Regions from separate parts of the Paenarthrobacter sp. NPDC057355 genome, predicted to be linked through region 4. Evidence: riboswitches for the same ligand, from Rfam matches in the RefSeq annotation. Region 4 holds a riboswitch; each other region holds the start of a gene.
What was found. Region 4 has a riboswitch for thiamine pyrophosphate ahead of thiO (glycine oxidase ThiO). Riboswitches for the same ligand answer to the same signal wherever they lie in the genome.
Positions count from the first base shown of each region.

Region 1: it holds a riboswitch for thiamine pyrophosphate, as region 4 does, so the genes downstream of both, thiC (phosphomethylpyrimidine synthase ThiC) here and thiO (glycine oxidase ThiO) in region 4, are expected to answer to the same signal.
Region 2: it holds a riboswitch for thiamine pyrophosphate, as region 4 does, so the genes downstream of both, ACFUOZ_RS11370 (ECF transporter S component) here and thiO (glycine oxidase ThiO) in region 4, are expected to answer to the same signal.
Region 3: it holds a riboswitch for thiamine pyrophosphate, as region 4 does, so the genes downstream of both, thiD (bifunctional hydroxymethylpyrimidine kinase/phosphomethylpyrimidine kinase) here and thiO (glycine oxidase ThiO) in region 4, are expected to answer to the same signal.

Region 1 covers NZ_JBHVAL010000019.1:70,688-74,610, reverse strand. Annotated here, with positions in the region: gene ACFUOZ_RS17905 (amidohydrolase family protein) at 18-1,100, opposite strand; TPP riboswitch at 1,185-1,292, shown strand; gene thiC (phosphomethylpyrimidine synthase ThiC) at 1,288-3,102, shown strand; gene ACFUOZ_RS17895 (alpha/beta fold hydrolase) at 3,090-3,812, opposite strand; gene ffh (signal recognition particle protein) at 3,874-3,923, opposite strand, start outside.
Region 2 covers NZ_JBHVAL010000008.1:89,786-93,708, forward strand. Annotated here, with positions in the region: gene ACFUOZ_RS11365 (ABC transporter ATP-binding protein) at 1-757, opposite strand, end outside; gene ACFUOZ_RS11370 (ECF transporter S component) at 757-1,377, opposite strand; TPP riboswitch at 1,454-1,589, opposite strand; gene ACFUOZ_RS11375 (NUDIX domain-containing protein) at 1,762-2,451, shown strand; gene ACFUOZ_RS11380 (DUF4235 domain-containing protein) at 2,477-2,737, shown strand; gene mnhG (monovalent cation/H(+) antiporter subunit G) at 2,840-3,229, opposite strand; gene ACFUOZ_RS11390 (monovalent cation/H+ antiporter complex subunit F) at 3,219-3,497, opposite strand; gene ACFUOZ_RS11395 (Na+/H+ antiporter subunit E) at 3,494-3,923, opposite strand, start outside.
Region 3 covers NZ_JBHVAL010000001.1:775,964-779,886, reverse strand. Annotated here, with positions in the region: gene ACFUOZ_RS03590 (Rne/Rng family ribonuclease) at 1-1,759, shown strand, start outside; TPP riboswitch at 1,845-1,943, shown strand; gene thiD (bifunctional hydroxymethylpyrimidine kinase/phosphomethylpyrimidine kinase) at 1,934-3,472, shown strand; gene rplU (50S ribosomal protein L21) at 3,816-3,923, shown strand, end outside.
Region 4 covers NZ_JBHVAL010000002.1:306,468-310,390, reverse strand. Annotated here, with positions in the region: gene ACFUOZ_RS05370 (RNB domain-containing ribonuclease) at 1-249, opposite strand, end outside; gene ACFUOZ_RS05365 (NINE protein) at 362-1,312, opposite strand; gene thiE (thiamine phosphate synthase) at 1,387-2,070, opposite strand; TPP riboswitch at 2,098-2,218, shown strand; gene thiO (glycine oxidase ThiO) at 2,210-3,454, shown strand; gene thiS (sulfur carrier protein ThiS) at 3,489-3,725, shown strand; gene ACFUOZ_RS05345 (thiazole synthase) at 3,729-3,923, shown strand, end outside.

The DNA.
Region 1 (3,923 bases), on a different contig from region 4:
GAAGCTTCAATTTATTCCTAGCGGATCAGCTGCCCTCGCAGGACGACGTGTTTGAGTGCCGAAACGGTACTGACGTTCCGGCGCGGATCCTCGTGGCAGATCACGACGTCGGCACTCGCCCCTTCGCTGATGGCTTCGGCGCCCAGCCACTTCCGGGCGCCCCACGTGGCGGCGTCAAGGACCGCGGCCGGCGGCAGGCCGGCGTCGTGCAGTTCGTTCATTTCGTCGGCAATACGGCCATGTCTGATGACGCTCCCGGCGTCCGTACCGGTGTAGATGGCGACTCCGGCTTCGTACGCCTCCACCACACGTTCACGCCGCCGCTCCCAGAGGCGCGTCATGTGGTGGGCGTATTCAGGAAATTTTGGCGCGGCCTGGGCAGCGATATCCGGGAAGGTGGCGATGTTGACCAGCGTGGGAACGATCGGGACGGACTGCTCCACGAGCCTGGGGATGTGTCGTGGCAACAGACCCGTTGCGTGTTCGATGCAGTCGATACCGGCATCGAGCATGTCATCGATGGTCTCTTCCGCGAAGCAATGCGCCGTGACCCTGGCGCCCTCGTCGTGCGCAGCCCGGACGGCGTCCCTTACGGTCCTGGCAGGAAAGGAGGCCGCCAGGTCACCTATGCCGCGATCGATCCAGTCCCCGACCAATTTCACCCAACCGTCGCCGTCGCGCGCTTCCTTCCGAACGGTCTCCACCAACTGCTCCGGCTCAATCTCGTGACCCAGCCCGCGCAGGTACCTGCGGCTTCGGGCGATATGGCGGCCGGACCTGATCAGCCGAGGCAAGTCCTCCCGTTGCTGCACCCACCGTGTGTCGCTGGGCGATCCACAGTCGCGGATGAGCAGAGTCCCGGCGGCCAGGTCCGCCTGGGCCTGTGCGAGGGTAGTGGCCTCGTCCACCGCGCCGCCGGGGCCCAAGCCGATGTGGCAATGGGCATCAACAAATCCGGGGAGGACCCAGCCATCGAGCACCTTCTCCGGCTGCCCTGACGGACGTTGGAAGGTCAGCGTGCCTCCAACGGACCACATACCACGTCGTTCCTGATCCGCGGCGACGAGCACTGGTCCGGTGAATTCGATGATGTTGGACATGCCAAAATCCTAGTCCGCGCCGGGGCCCCTGCAGGTGCCGCCTTCATGTGACTGGGCGCCCCATGGCAGCTGTGGTAGCTTCGTCTACGACCACACGGGGGCCCTTGCAGGGGCTGAGATCGGGCTGAGGCAGCCTGCGACCGTTGAACCTGTCCGGGTAATGCCGGCGAAGGAAGTGAGTAATCCTTTGAGCACCACCAAAACACAGCACAGCCCTACCCAAAACAGCCCTGTCGAAGACACGGTTGTTACGCAGTCCTTGAAGTCCCATTCGCTCGCCTACGTCGAAGACCCTGCCAGCGGCATCCGCGTTCCGGTGACCGAAATTTCGCTTGAGCCTTCCCCCAACGGCCAGGCCAACGCGCCGTTGCAGGTCTACCGGACGGCCGGCCCCGGGAGCGATCCCGTAGTAGGGCTCGAACCATTCAGGGCCGCCTGGATTGAAGCCCGCGGCGACACCGCACCCTACACGGGCCGCGAACGCAACCTGCTCGACGACGGCAAGGCGGCTTTGCGGCGAGGCGCGGCCTCTGCGGAGTGGAAGGGGGCGCAGCCCGTGCCCCGCCGCGCCGTCGAAGGCAAAACCGTCACCCAGATGCACTACGCACGCAATGGCGTGGTGACCCCCGAAATGCAGTTCGTCGCGTTACGGGAGAACTGCGACGTTGAACTGGTCCGGAGCGAAGTCGCCGCCGGCCGGGCGATCATTCCCAACAACATCAACCACCCCGAGTCCGAGCCCATGATCATCGGCAAAGCCTTCCTGGTGAAGATCAACGCCAACATCGGAAACTCGGCCGTCACCAGTTCCATCGCCGAAGAAGTGGACAAACTTCAGTGGGCCACCCAGTGGGGCGCGGACACCGTCATGGACCTGTCCACCGGCGACGACATCCACACCACCCGCGAGTGGCTCATCCGGAACTCCCCGGTACCCATCGGCACGGTGCCCATCTACCAGGCGCTGGAGAAGGTCAATGGTGAAGCCAACAAGCTCACGTGGGAGATCTTCCGCGACACCGTGATCGAGCAGTGCGAGCAGGGCGTGGACTACATGACCATCCACGCCGGTGTGCTGCTGAGGTATGTGCCGCTGACCGCCAACCGCGTCACGGGCATCGTCTCCCGAGGCGGCTCCATCATGGCCGGATGGTGTCTGGCCCACCACCAGGAAAACTTCCTCTACACGCACTTCGACGAGCTGTGCGAAATCTTCGCCAAGTACGACGTCGCGTTTTCCTTGGGAGACGGCCTGCGCCCGGGCGCGACGGCCGACGCAAACGACGCCGCACAGTTTGCCGAACTCGATACTCTGGCCGAGCTGACCCAGCGTGCCTGGGAATACGACGTGCAGGTCATGGTGGAGGGTCCCGGTCACATTCCGTTCCATCTGGTCCGGGAGAACGTGGAGCGCCAGCAGGAACTGTGCAAGGGCGCCCCGTTCTACACACTGGGACCGTTGGTCACCGACGTCGCTCCAGGCTACGACCACATCACCTCCGCCATTGGTGCCACTGAGATTGCCCGGTACGGCACAGCCATGCTCTGCTACGTCACACCCAAGGAACACCTGGGCCTGCCCAACAAAGACGACGTGAAGACAGGCGTGATCACCTACAAGATCGCGGCCCACGCCGCTGACCTGGCCAAGGGGCACCCCGGCGCCCACGAACGGGACGATGCCCTTTCAAAGGCCAGGTTCGAATTCAGGTGGCGGGACCAGTTTGCCCTGTCCCTGGACCCGGTCACGGCGGAGTCCTTCCACGACGAAACCCTGCCGGCAGAGCCTGCCAAGACGGCACACTTCTGCTCAATGTGCGGCCCCAAGTTCTGCTCCATGCGCATCAGCCAGGACATCCGCGATGAGTACGGCTCGGCAGAATCCCAAGCGGCGATCGCAGAAATGTACAGCGGAATGCAGGAAAAGAGTGCCGAATTCCTGGCCTCCGGCGCGAAGGTGTACTTGCCGGAGCTTCAGGTTCCTCGAACTCAGGACGCCTGAAGTGAGCGCGTCCGCTCCACGTCTGCAACAAAGGTGCGGATGATGTGATCCCCGTCGGATGAATCCTGGGGCCGGTGCCCGCCAGCTGCAACGCGGCGAAGGGCACCGGTCTCCTGGAGGTACGCCGCAATTTCCTCATACAAGGGTTCCCACCCACCGGTCAGGACCAAGGTGGGCACTCCGGGAACGATGTGCAGCGGGGCCTCCCAAGGCGGCGCCTGCAGCCTTAGGCGGCGAGCCGCGCGCTGTGCCTCAAGGGATTCCAAGCCACCCGTTTCAGCAGAAAAGGCACGCAGGTAATACTCGCGTTGGTAATCAGCGTCGTTGAGCTGGCCCCGAACCTCGTACAGCGGTTCCATCAGGGCCCGGTGGGAAGCCGTGGCCGGAAGCTCCGCTGTCAACGACAAGCAGGCCGGTTCCACCACGACGAGTGAATGGACAAGGTCCGGGCGATCCACAGCTGCCAGCATGGCCGGGATGGCTCCTTGCTCATGAGCCACCACGTGACCACCCCCGGAATCAGCCAAGGCCTCAATCACAATGGCCACATCGGCTGCTACGTCGGACTCGACGGGCTCGGCCACTGGATCAAAGCCGTGCCTTCGCAGAAACAAGGCGTCGTAGCGGAGCGCCATTCCGTGCTGTTTCGGCCACGCCGCAGCACCGAAACTGCCCACTCCATGGAGGAAGACCACGCGCTGCTTCTGCATTGGTTCAGCCTATGCGACGGCTCTGACATCCAACCCGTGCAGGTTGGGAATGTCAGCGCGGTTATTTGCCGAGGAACTTGTCGAAACCCTTGGGAAGGTTCAACGATGACG
Region 2 (3,923 bases), on a different contig from region 4:
ACCGTGCCTTGGTGAGAACCTGGTCCGGCGGTCCGTCCAGCAGCGTTCCACCACCGGCAGAACCGGGCTGCAGGACCACGATCCGGTCCACCAGGTCCTTCCACACGGACACCCTGTGCTCCACGACCACCAGCGTGGCGCCCGTCTTGTCCAGGCAGCGGCGCACCGCATCCCGGACCTCCAGGACGCCTGCGGGATCGAGGTTGGCCGTGGGTTCGTCGAGCAGGATCAACCCGGGCCGCATCGCCAAAATGCCCGCCAGCGCAAGCCGCTGCTTCTGGCCGCCGGAAAGTGCCGCCGTCGGGTGGTCCAGCGCCAAACCGCCGCCCGCAGCGGTACGCAAGCCGACGTCGTCGAGCGCTTCATGCACGCGGGACCAGATCTCATCCCGCGGCACGGCCAGGTTCTCCGCACCGAAAGCGACGTCGTCGCCCACGCGGGAGAGGATCACCTGGGTTTCGGGGTCCTGCTGCATCAACCCGGCGCGGCCACGTGACTCACGGGGTGTAACGCCGTCGATCAACAGCGAACCTGTCTCGTCCGAGTCGTCTTCCTCGTCACCCAGCACCCCGGCCAGGGCGTGCAGCAGCGTGGACTTGCCGGCCCCTGACGGGCCCAGCAGCAGGACCCGCTCCCCCGGTTCGATCCGAAGGTCCAAGCCCTGGATGGCAGGCGTGGAACGGCCGGCATGCCGCCACCCCCACCCCTCGGCGGAAATGGCGGCAGGCTTGACCGAGCCGCTGTGTGTGGCGGGCATCAGCTGAAGACGGGCTCCGAGGCGGCCTTGCGCGAGGCGAAGGAGCTCAGAACGCCCGTCTTCGCCAGACCGCGGGTGGCCACCCAGGAGAGGGCCCCTGCGATGATGGCGCCGGAGATCGTGGTGAAGGTGATGTAGGTCAGCTTGTCGATTGCCTCGTAGGCGATGTTCCAGCCCCATGGCAGGAAGGAGTCGTTAAGGCCGCAGAAGAGTCCGGCGCCCGCACCGGCCAGCAATGAAACGGGCAGGTTGAACTTCTTGTAACGGAAAGCCGCGAAGATGAGCTCGGCGCCGAGGCCCTGGAGGACACCGGAGATGAGCACGGTGGTGCCGTATTGCGAGCCCATGATGAGTTCGCCGGTGGCGGCCACAGCCTCGCAGAACAGGGCTGCGCCGGGCTTGCGGATAATGAGCATGCCAAGGACCGCGGGAATCATCCAGCCGCCGGCGATCAGGCCGGTCAGCGGCGGGTAGGCCGCGTTCATGGGAATGGATACGATCGCGGCGCCCTGGGACCAGGCCCAGAAGATCACGCCGCCGGCGATGGCGATGAGGGCCGCCACCACGATGTCTACAACACGCCAGCTGTAACTGGTCTTCTTCACGTTTACCGTGGTCATTTTTCTGCCTCCTGAGGTTACAGGAGGGGAAAGTGCTCCCCGGCTTCCAAACGGCATGCGCCGTCCGGACCCGGACACTCTGAGAAGCTCGACTCCCTTGCGCCGGTACTAACCGGATCAGGTTCGAGGGTCTGCGGCTGTCCGCACTCTCAGCGCCCTCGCGTCTCCTGCGTGGTGCAGGATTCGACGGCGGCGCTCCCCTGTCGTTATCAAATCTGCCCTGATGGGCGGGTTCAGTTTACACCTTGGCGTGCCAGGGAGTCCGGGTGGGCGGCCAGACGGGGTCACATTCCGCCCTTGCCGTTGCGAGGCCCGCTCTGCGCCCCATTCCTCGCCCGTGGCACGCAGAGCAGGCCAGGCAACGCACCCTGCAAGAATGGCTGCATGACGGATGTTCCCGGTTCCAACCTCCCCGACGCCACGCCAGTGTCCGAGCCACCCCTCGCAGCCAGCGTGATCCTGCTCCGCGATGCCCCTTCCGGGCTTGAGGCGTTCGTCCAACACCGGGTCAGCACCATGGACTTCGCTGCGGGAATGGTGGTGTTCCCCGGAGGCCGGGTGGATAAGGCGGATCAGGCCGGATGGGATTACCCGACGGAGCTGCTCCAACGCCACGCTGCCGACTGGGCGCAAAGCTCGATTGCCTCGGATCCAACCCAAGCCCGGAATGCCTCGGGAACTGTCCTGGCTGCAGCCATCCGCGAGGTCCACGAAGAGGCGGGGCTTGCCATTGAGGCCGCTGCCTTGCGCCCGTGGGCCAACTGGATCACTCCCGTGGACATGCCCAAGCGTTTTGACACCTACTTCTACGTCGCCAAGCCCGCACCGGAAGCACAGCCCCGGCATCAGACCACGGAGGCGTGGCAATCGCTGTGGATGCCGGTCAGCGCGATTTTGGCTTCCGAAGCCGAAGGCAGGCTCAAGTTGATGCCGCCCACGTATTACCTGCTGAAGGAAATCGAGGCTTTCGACTCCGTGGACGCTGTTTGGTCGGCCGAACACCCGGTGGTTCCGGTGCTGGCCCCGGTAGGTTCCTTGACTGCGTTTCTCAAGGAACGGGAGAACCGCGGGTAGCCTGCCATACAGCTAGGCTGGGGGCATGAACCTCTTTTTCAAGCTGTTGGGCGCCGGGGTAAGCCTCGGCGCGGGCTTTGTCGGTACCAAACTCGTCAACAAAGGCTGGGAAAAGGCCACAGGCAACAAGCCGCCCACAGGCAACGACGACGTGGAGACGAGCCTGCGCTCGGCCCTGACCTTCGCGCTTATTTCCGCCTTCGTGAGCACGGTCATCCAGGTCCTCACCAGCCGGGGGACGCAGCGGGCCATTGCCCGTTTCGCCAAGTCCCAGGACATCGTCTAAGCACCACACCCGCAAAAGCAACGCGGGGTCACTTATGGCCCATATATCCCCTTGGGACGGGCCATAAGTGACCCCGCGTTGCTGTTAAGGTTCCAGTTGCTGTTAAGGTTCCAGGGGCTCCTGGCCGGCAGCAGCCCTTTGGACCACGGCTTCGAGCTCATCCTTGGTGAGCTTCTCGCGGTGTCCGTGCTTGGTCCGGTAGGCGGAGCGGCCCACCATGTGCGCGGACACCGGCGCCGTGAGGAGCTGGAAGATCCACGCCACCAGCAGGACCGGCCACACCCACCAGGTGCGCATCTGCAGGCCGATGGCTGAGAGCATCAGGAACAGGCCGAGCACCTGCGGCTTGGTGGCTGCGTGCATGCGGCTCATCAGGTCCGGGAACCTCAGCAGGCCGATCGCCGCGCCAAGGGACATCAGCGCACCGACAATAAGGAACACCACGGTGACGGCGTCGATGACCACATCTACTCCGGAGGCATCAGGATTCATTGCTGTGTTCCCTCCTCTCGGCCACGAAGCGGGCAACCGTCACCGAGCCTATGAATCCAATGATCGCAAGGGCCACCAGCAACACCAGATTGTTGAGGTGCCGGTTTACCGCCATGTCCACGGCAAGCGCTGCGCCCACGATAGCCAGCAGGACGTCGGAGGCCAGGACGCGGTCCAACAGGGACGGCCCGATCGCAATGCGGATGATGGCGCCTGCAGCTGCGAGGCTAAGGATCACCGCCGTAGCCACCAGAACAAATTCCTTCACAGCGCTGCCCCTTCCAGGCCGGCACGAGGTTCGGCCTTCAGTGCCTCAACCTCTTCCCGGGTCCCCATAATCCGGATCAGCCCGGCCTCAATACCCTGCGTTTCGTGACGTATCTTGGCGATGTCCGCTTCCCCGTAAATATTGAGTGCGTGCAAGTACAGCGTCGACGTCGAACGGTCCACCTCCACCACCAGTGATCCGGGGATCAGCGATATAACGTGACCTGTTGCAGTCACCATGAGGTCCGAATGGCTCCGCAGGGGAACAGCGACGACGGCGCTCCGGACCTTGGGCCCCTTGACCACCGCCAGGTACAGAACCACGAAGCTCGCTGCCACCACTTTCGCGAGGAAGACCACGGCGAACGGAATGGCACGCAGGATATTGAACCTGCCGCTGAGCTCCACGGGCGGGAGGTAGAAGAAC
Region 3 (3,923 bases), on a different contig from region 4:
TTTGGTGTACGTGCCAGGCGGGTCCATGACCGGCATCTCCCGCAAGCTGCCCGACGTCGAACGCAACCGCCTCAAGCGCATCCTCAAGGACCGCTTGCCCGAAAATGCCGGCGTCATTGTCCGTACCGCCGCTGAAGGTGCGTCGGAAGAAGAACTGACCCACGACATCAACCGGCTCCGCGCGCAGTGGGAAGGTATCGAAGGGCAGGCTTCCTCCACCAAGGTGCTTGCGCCGGAGCTGCTCTACGGCGAACCGGACCTCACCATCAAGGTGGTCCGCGACGTCTTCAACGAGGACTTCTCCAAGCTGATCGTTTCCGGTGACGACGCCTGGGACACCATCGAGGCCTACGTCACCTACGTTGCTCCCGACCTGGTGGGCCGGCTCGAGAAGTGGACCAAGGACCAGGACATCTTCTCCGCTTGGCGCATCGACGAGCAGATCCACAAGGCACTCGAACGCAAGGTCTTCCTGCCCTCCGGTGGTTCGCTGGTCATCGACCGCACCGAGGCCATGACCGTGGTGGACGTCAATACCGGTAAGTTCACCGGCAGCGGCGGCAACCTGGAAGAGACAGTCACCAAGAACAACCTTGAAGCTGCCGAGGAAGTAGTCCGGCAACTTCGCCTGCGTGACATCGGCGGCATTATTGTCATCGACTTCATCGACATGGTCCTCGAATCCAACCGCGACCTTGTGCTGCGCCGCCTGGTTGAATGCCTGGGCCGCGACCGTACCAAGCACCAGGTTGCTGAAGTGACCTCGCTCGGTTTGGTACAGATGACGCGCAAACGCATGGGCACCGGACTCCTTGAAGTTTTCGGTGAGCAATGCGAGCATTGCGCAGGCCGCGGTGTCGTGACGCACGACGAGCCCGTGGAGCACCGCCGTGCCAACGTTGTGGCCGCCGAGCAACACCGTCCCAACACCGAGGCTCAGCAGCCCACCGCCCGCACCGAACGCAAGCGCCGCCGCGGCAAGGGCGGAGCGCAGGGTGCGGCAGAGGCGCCGGCCCAGGCCCACTCGGCACCCGCCCCGGCCGCACCGGCTGCCCACCCGGAACCGCAGGATCCTGCGCGCCAGGCAAAGGCCGAAGCGACCCGTGCGGCGCTGGCAACTATTGCCGCCGCTGCGCATGCTGCCCACCTGCACGACGACGAAATTCACAAGGCCGAAGAACTGGCCCGGGCTGCAGGACAGCACGACGCCGGCGCAACGTCTGTGCCTCCTGTGACCGCGGATGCTCCCGCGGACCAGGCCGCAGAGGCCCATGAGGCCGCGGTCCGGGAAGCACGCTCCACCCCGGTGCTTCGCTTTGGCGGTGAAGAAGTTGCGTTGCCGTTCGTTGAACACCACGACGAGCCGCAGAGCTCCGAACCGGCCATGAGCCTGGACCGTTTGGCCGAGGCGTTCTCGCACCTCGGGGCAGCCCCGGCGGTCGAGGAAGAGGGCACCCAGGAAAGTGCAGCGGCGGCTGCTCCCAAGGCTGCAGCGGCCCCGGCCGCGGCAGCTTCGGCACGGGTTCCCGCAGCCGAGGAAGCTCCTTCGGCTTCGCGTGGCCGCCGGGGCCGCCGGAACCGCAGTGCCAGCAGGGCACAAGGGGCAGCCAACGAGACCAGCGTTGAGCACCACGAGGAAGCTGCTTCGGCTGCCCAGGGTTCAGCCCACGAGTCCAAGGCGCCGGCAGAACCGGTCAGGAAGCCGGCTTCAGAGGAACCCATCATCCTTGGAGTCGGCGTGCCTGCTTCCGAGCTCTGATCGACCCAGCGGTTTCAAGGGCCCTGTAATATCCGCCAGGAGCGGGCATTGCGGGGCCCTTGCCTTTACCGGTGCGTTAGGCTGGGGGACTGACACGGGGTGCCAGGCGTTGGGCCGGGCTGAGATCCAGACCCGTTGAACCTGTCCGGTTAGCACCGGCGAAGGGATGTCCTCATGGCTGAGTTGTCATATTCCTCTGTATACCCGTTGGTGACGGACCGCAGGCAGACCCCGCGGGTACTGAGCATTGCAGGCTCCGATCCCTCCGGGGGAGCCGGAATCCAGGCGGACCTGAAGAGCATTGCCGCGCACGGCGGCTACGGAATGGCTGCCATCACTGCCCTGACTGCACAGAACACCCATGGCGTCAGCGCGGTGCACGTACCCCCGGTGGAGTTCCTGCGGCAACAGTTGACCGCGATCAGCAGCGACATTGCCATCGATGCCGTCAAGATCGGGATGCTGGGGGACGCAGAGGTGATTAATGAGGTCCGCAGGTGGCTCGAGGAAGTGCGTCCCGCCGTCGTCGTCCTTGACCCGGTGATGGTAGCCACCAGCGGTGACCGCCTCCTGACGGAGACGGCAGGGGATGCTCTTCGTTCCCTGCTTCCCTTGGCGGACCTCATCACGCCCAACCTGCCGGAGCTTGCCATGTTGTTGGGCGAGCCCGAGGCGCCCGATTGGGCTTCGGCCCTGGAGCAAGGCAAGCGACTGGCCGCAGAATGCGGCAACACCGTGCTGGTCAAGGGCGGTCACTTGGCGGGCTCGGAATGTCCGGACGCGTTGATCAACACCGGTGGCTTGTTGCGACAGGACATCGTGGAGGTAGCCGGACCACGGATTGACACAAAGAACAGCCATGGCACTGGGTGCTCGTTGTCTTCGGCGTTGGCCACGGTCCAGGTACGTGAGGGTGACTGGGAAGCGTCGCTGCGGGACGTAAAACCCTGGCTGCTCCAAGCGCTGAGGGGTTCAGCTGAGTTGGAGGTTGGCGGAGGCAACGGGCCTGTGGACCACTTCCACCATCAGCGCAAGCTCAGCAGCGGCGGGTTCGCAGCCACGTTGTGGAAAGAAGCCGTCCCTGAGCTTGAAAGAATCCACGAGCTGGACTTCATCCAGGAACTGCAGTCCGGGCAGCTGCCGGAGACGGCATTCAGCTACTACCTGGCACAGGACGCCATCTATTTGAACGGCTATTCCAGGGTGCTTGCCCGGGCAGCTGCCTTGGCGCCCACGGAAGAGGAACAGCTGTTCTGGGCCAAGGGCTCACAGCAATGCCTGGAAGTTGAATCGGAGCTGCACAGGAACTGGCTGAGCACCCGTGAGGCGTCGGACGTGACCGGGCCGGTAACCAAAGCCTACGTGGACCACCTGCTGGCCGCTTCGATGTCGGGCAGCTACGCAGTGGTCCTGGCCGCAATCCTGCCTTGCTACTGGTTGTACGCGGAGGTGGGGCAAAAACTCCACACAGCTTTTGTGGAGGCCGGGGCGTCAGCCGCCCATCCTTACGCGGAGTGGCTGAGGACCTATGCCGACGAGGCCTTTGCCGCCGCTACCCGCGAGGCCATCACGTTTACCGACGCCGCGGCAGTCGCAGCCTCGGGCCGTGAGCGGGCAGACATGCTCGAGGCCTTCCGGCAGTCCTGCCGCTACGAGACCGCGTTCTTCGATGCTCCCCGGCTTTACGCCCCGGGCCATGCGGCAATCCGGTAGCAAAGCCGGCTTACTCCGCGCGCCGGATCGCGTGAAGCGTTGCCGAACCCTGTAGGCTGTATGGGCACGGTGCCGGGAGAGTCCGTTACGACTCGTGACGCAAGTCACGTGGCAGCCTCCGGATCCGGCCTCATTTGCAGCTGAGGGTCAAACTAGCGTAATCTTGATCTTCGGTGCTTACGCCAACACTTGGGTTATGCCCCGTGGAATTGTTCATGGGATGACTCGCGGGCTTCGAACAGAAGTCCACGGCGTTGAGGCACAGCGTGAACCCAGCCTGATTTCCGGCTCAGGGTTCCGCACGCAAATTTAGTTATAAACGTCGAGAGAAGTGAGTACCCAAGTGGTGTACGCGATTGTCCGCGCAGGCGGCCGCCAAGAAAAAGTTTCCGTTGGAGACTACGTAACGCTGAACCGCGTCCCCGGTGGAGCCGGCAGCACGCTTGAGCTG
Region 4 (3,923 bases):
TTCGCCGGCACGATCAATGAACAGGGCCTGGTCAAGGTCGGTGGACGTCGCAGGGTCGATGGTCACAAACGGAATGTCCTTCAGGTCCCGGTCGGGAAGGTGAAGGGATTCGACGGCGTCCCTCGCTTCCTGGACGGCCTCAACCGGGTACTCACCGGGCAGCTCCAGCTCTGTCCTCAGGGCCGCGAGGGCTGCGGCAAGCTGGTCCGATGAATCGTCGACGTTGGGCGCTATCCGGTGATGTGACACGAAAATCAGCGTAGCCCGAAACAGGCCGATAGTCTTGGACGCCCAACAGGCAAACCCGCAGCCGCCAAGCGACTACGGGTTTCTGTGGGCAGCACCGCTGTGCTGTCGGAGGCTAGCCTGCCGGGGTCAGCGTAAAGCTCGCTGCCTTCTCACCGTAGAGGTCGTTGACGACGATGGTGGTGGGGCCTTTCTTGATGTCAAAGCCAATGATGCCCTGCACTGACTGCCCGGCCGCAACATTCCCCGGCGGGAAGCTCCCCATGCTTTCCGTGAGGAAGAGCAGTTCGCCCTCCTTGCCGTCAGCATCATAGGCTTCAAAGTTTGTGGCGGTCGCGAAGCTGGTTCCCGTGGCAGTTTGCCAGGAAACTTCCATCAGCAGGAACCCTCCATTGGCTGGCTCCAGGTAGGGCATGTCCAGAATTTCCTCGGTGTAGAGGGAGTCAACGATGCCCACCTTCACCGTGTCCCCACTGGACACGGTCACTGTGAAGGAATTTGCGTCGCTGGCAGCGCCGGAAGAGGGCAGGGGCGCCTCCTGGGAAGCTGAAGGAGGGACCGGTACAGGAGTCTTCTGCCCCTGGACCGCGGCGGCGAAGAGCGTCAGGGACAGCACCGCGGAAATGATGCCAATGATCAGGCCGGCGAGCCACACCACGATGGTGATGATCCATGCTTTCTTCTTGTTTTCCGGGTAGCCGGCCAACGGGCGGCCCTGCTTGTCACGGGCGTTACCTGTCAACGTGATGATGAGGTCCACGATCGACCAGATGCCGAACCCGCCGGCGGTGAGGAGTTTGGCGATGCCGGTGCCAATCTTGCCAAGGTAGAACCGGTCGACACCCAAGCCGCCCAGGAGCAAGGACAGGATCCACGTGACCACGAATGACTTTGATGTTCCGCCACCGGCCGGTGTGCCGTAAGGGCCGGAATCAGGGGTGGGTTGATACCCGGTGTTCGGCCCACCCTGATAACGGCTGCCGTAAGGGGCAGGTGCGTTGGGGACCGGTGGAACTCCCGCTCCCGGGCCGTTTTCGGGCGCGGGCGGGTAACTCGGGTAACTCACGTGTACTTCCTTCAGTGGTGTGGGTGCGAGGTTTTGGGTGGCGGACCGGAGGCGAGCGGTCTGCTGAGTTGCAGCTAAGCGGCGTCGAGGGCTTCGAGCAGCGACTTGGCTGCCGCCGTCGGATCTTCCGCTTCGGTGATGGCCCGGACGACGACGATGCGGCTGGCTCCGGCTGCAACTACTTCTTCGACGTTGCCGAGGTCGATTCCACCGATTGCGAACCAGGGCAAATCGACGGCCCCGCCGGTGGTCTCTTCCGCGCGCTTAATCGCCTCCGCGGCATATGTGACCAAGCCGGTTCCCACGGCTTCACGGCCGGGCTTGGTGGGGGTCGCCCACACGGGGCCCACACAGAAGTAATCCAGTCCCGCGTCGCCGGGCGAGGCCGTGATGGCCGCATTGACCTGCTCGGGAGTGTGGGTGGACAAGCCAATTACGGCGGGGGCGGGGAGGAAGGTGCGGGCGATCTCCAGAGGCAGGTCCTTTTGGCCCACATGGAACACCGGAGCCCCGGAAACACTGGCGACGTCGGCCCGGTCGTTCACTGCCCACAGCCGCCCATGCCGTTCCGCGACGCTGCGCAGGACGGCCAGCAACTCCAACTCCTCGGCCGCTTCGATCGTCTTGTCGCGGAGCTGGATGATGTCCACTCCGCCCTGGAAGGCTGCGTCCATAAAGTCTTCAAAATCGCCTTGTCGTTTGCGCGCGTCAGTGCACAGGTAGAGGCGGGCCGAGGCGAGGGATTCATGCTGGGTCATGGAAACCACAGTAGTTCCTCTAAACTGGGCACGTACCGCGGGAGCCGCGACGACCGTCATTGTGACCGTCCGGCTGAGAGGGCTTAGGAGCCGACCGCTTGACCTGATCCGGCTAGTACCGGCGTAGGGAAGGAATCAGATGGCAGAAGCCATTCACGCAGATGTCGCTGTCATTGGCGGAGGCGTCATCGGCCTGGGCATTGCCCATCAAGTGCGAAAGCTGGGCCGCTCCGTGGCCCTCATCGACCCGGCGCCCGCCAGCGGCGCTACCTTCGCCGCCGCCGGCATGCTGGCACCTGTGAGCGAACTCCACTACCAGGAAGAAGACCTCCTGGAGCTCATGCTCGTGTCTTCCCGATTGTGGCCATCGTTCGTGGGCGGCCTCCCTCAGCCGGTGGAAGCCACTGGATACAGCACGACGCCGACCCTCGCCGTGGGTGCCGACGCTGCGGACCGCCGGGCGCTCGCGGACCTTCGCACGGTTCAGCTTGCGGCGGGTCTGGAGGTCGAACCGCTGTCCTTGCGTGAAGCAAGGAACCGCGAACCACTCCTGAGCCCGCAAATATCCTGTGCCTTCGACATTCCCGCCGATCACCAGGTGGATCCACGCAAGCTGGCCGGGCAGCTGCTGGCCGGGCTGGCTGCGCACTTACCGAACGATGGCAGCTGGGTGCAGGGGGCCGGTGACGGCTACGCAGTGCGGGAGTCTGCCCGTGGATTGTTGTGGGACGGCGACCGTGTTTGCGGAGTGGAACTTGATTCCGGACAGTCTGTCGTTGCGGGCGAGACCGTAGTAGCCAACGGGCTGGGCGCTCCTGACTTGGAAGCCCTTCCGGAGGAGCTCAGCCTTCCGGTCAGGCCGGTCTACGGAGACATCCTTCGGCTGCGCGTGCCCACCCACCTTCGCCCGCTGGTAACCGCCACGGTCCGTGGCATGGTTCGCGGAGTGCCCGTCTACATCGTCCCGCGGGAGGATGGAACCGTGGTGATCGGCGCTACCCAGCGCGAGGATAGTCTGTCAGCGACCTCAAACGCCGTCTCGGCCGGTGGCGTCTACCAACTCCTGCGTGACGCCCAGATGCTCGTGCCTGCGGTTGCCGAACTTGAACTCCTTGAGGCAACGGCCCGGGCTCGTCCCGGGACTCCGGACAATGCCCCGCTGCTGGGCCGCGTGGGCAACTCCACGGGGGAAGTCGAAGGCCTGCTGATCGCCACGGGTTTCTTCCGGCACGGTGTCCTCCTCACTCCCGTCGCCGCTGAGATCGTGGGACAACTGATCTCCGGTTCCACCGACCCGCGCTGGTCCATCTTCCGCCCTGACCGCTTCAATGCAACGCGGGGTCACTTATGGCCCATGGAAACCCCTTCAGGGGGCCATAAGTGACCCCGCGTTGCTTTCTCCACAGCAAGGAAACAGTATGAACATCAAGCTCAACGGCGCCGTGCACGAAGTGCTCGACGGCGCCTCTGTCAGCAGCCTGGTCACCGCCGTCACCGGCCGTGCCCTGGACCACCGCGGACAGGCGGCCGACGGCGGAAAGCTGGGTGTCGCCGTCGCCCGGAACTCCGAGGTGGTACCCCGGAGCCAATGGGCGGCCACTGCGTTGGCCGACGGCGACGAACTCGAACTCGTGACCGCAGTACAGGGAGGCTGAACAATGACGCAGGCAAATACGGAAATCCGCGCGGACGCTTTGGTGATCGACGGCGTCGAACTGGGCTCCAGGCTGATCATGGGAACCGGAGGCGCCCCCAGCCTTGATGGTCTGGGAGCGGCGCTCCTGGCTTCCGGAACCGAGCTCACAACCGTGGCCATGCGGCGCTATTCGACCGCGGAAACCGGTTCGCTCTTT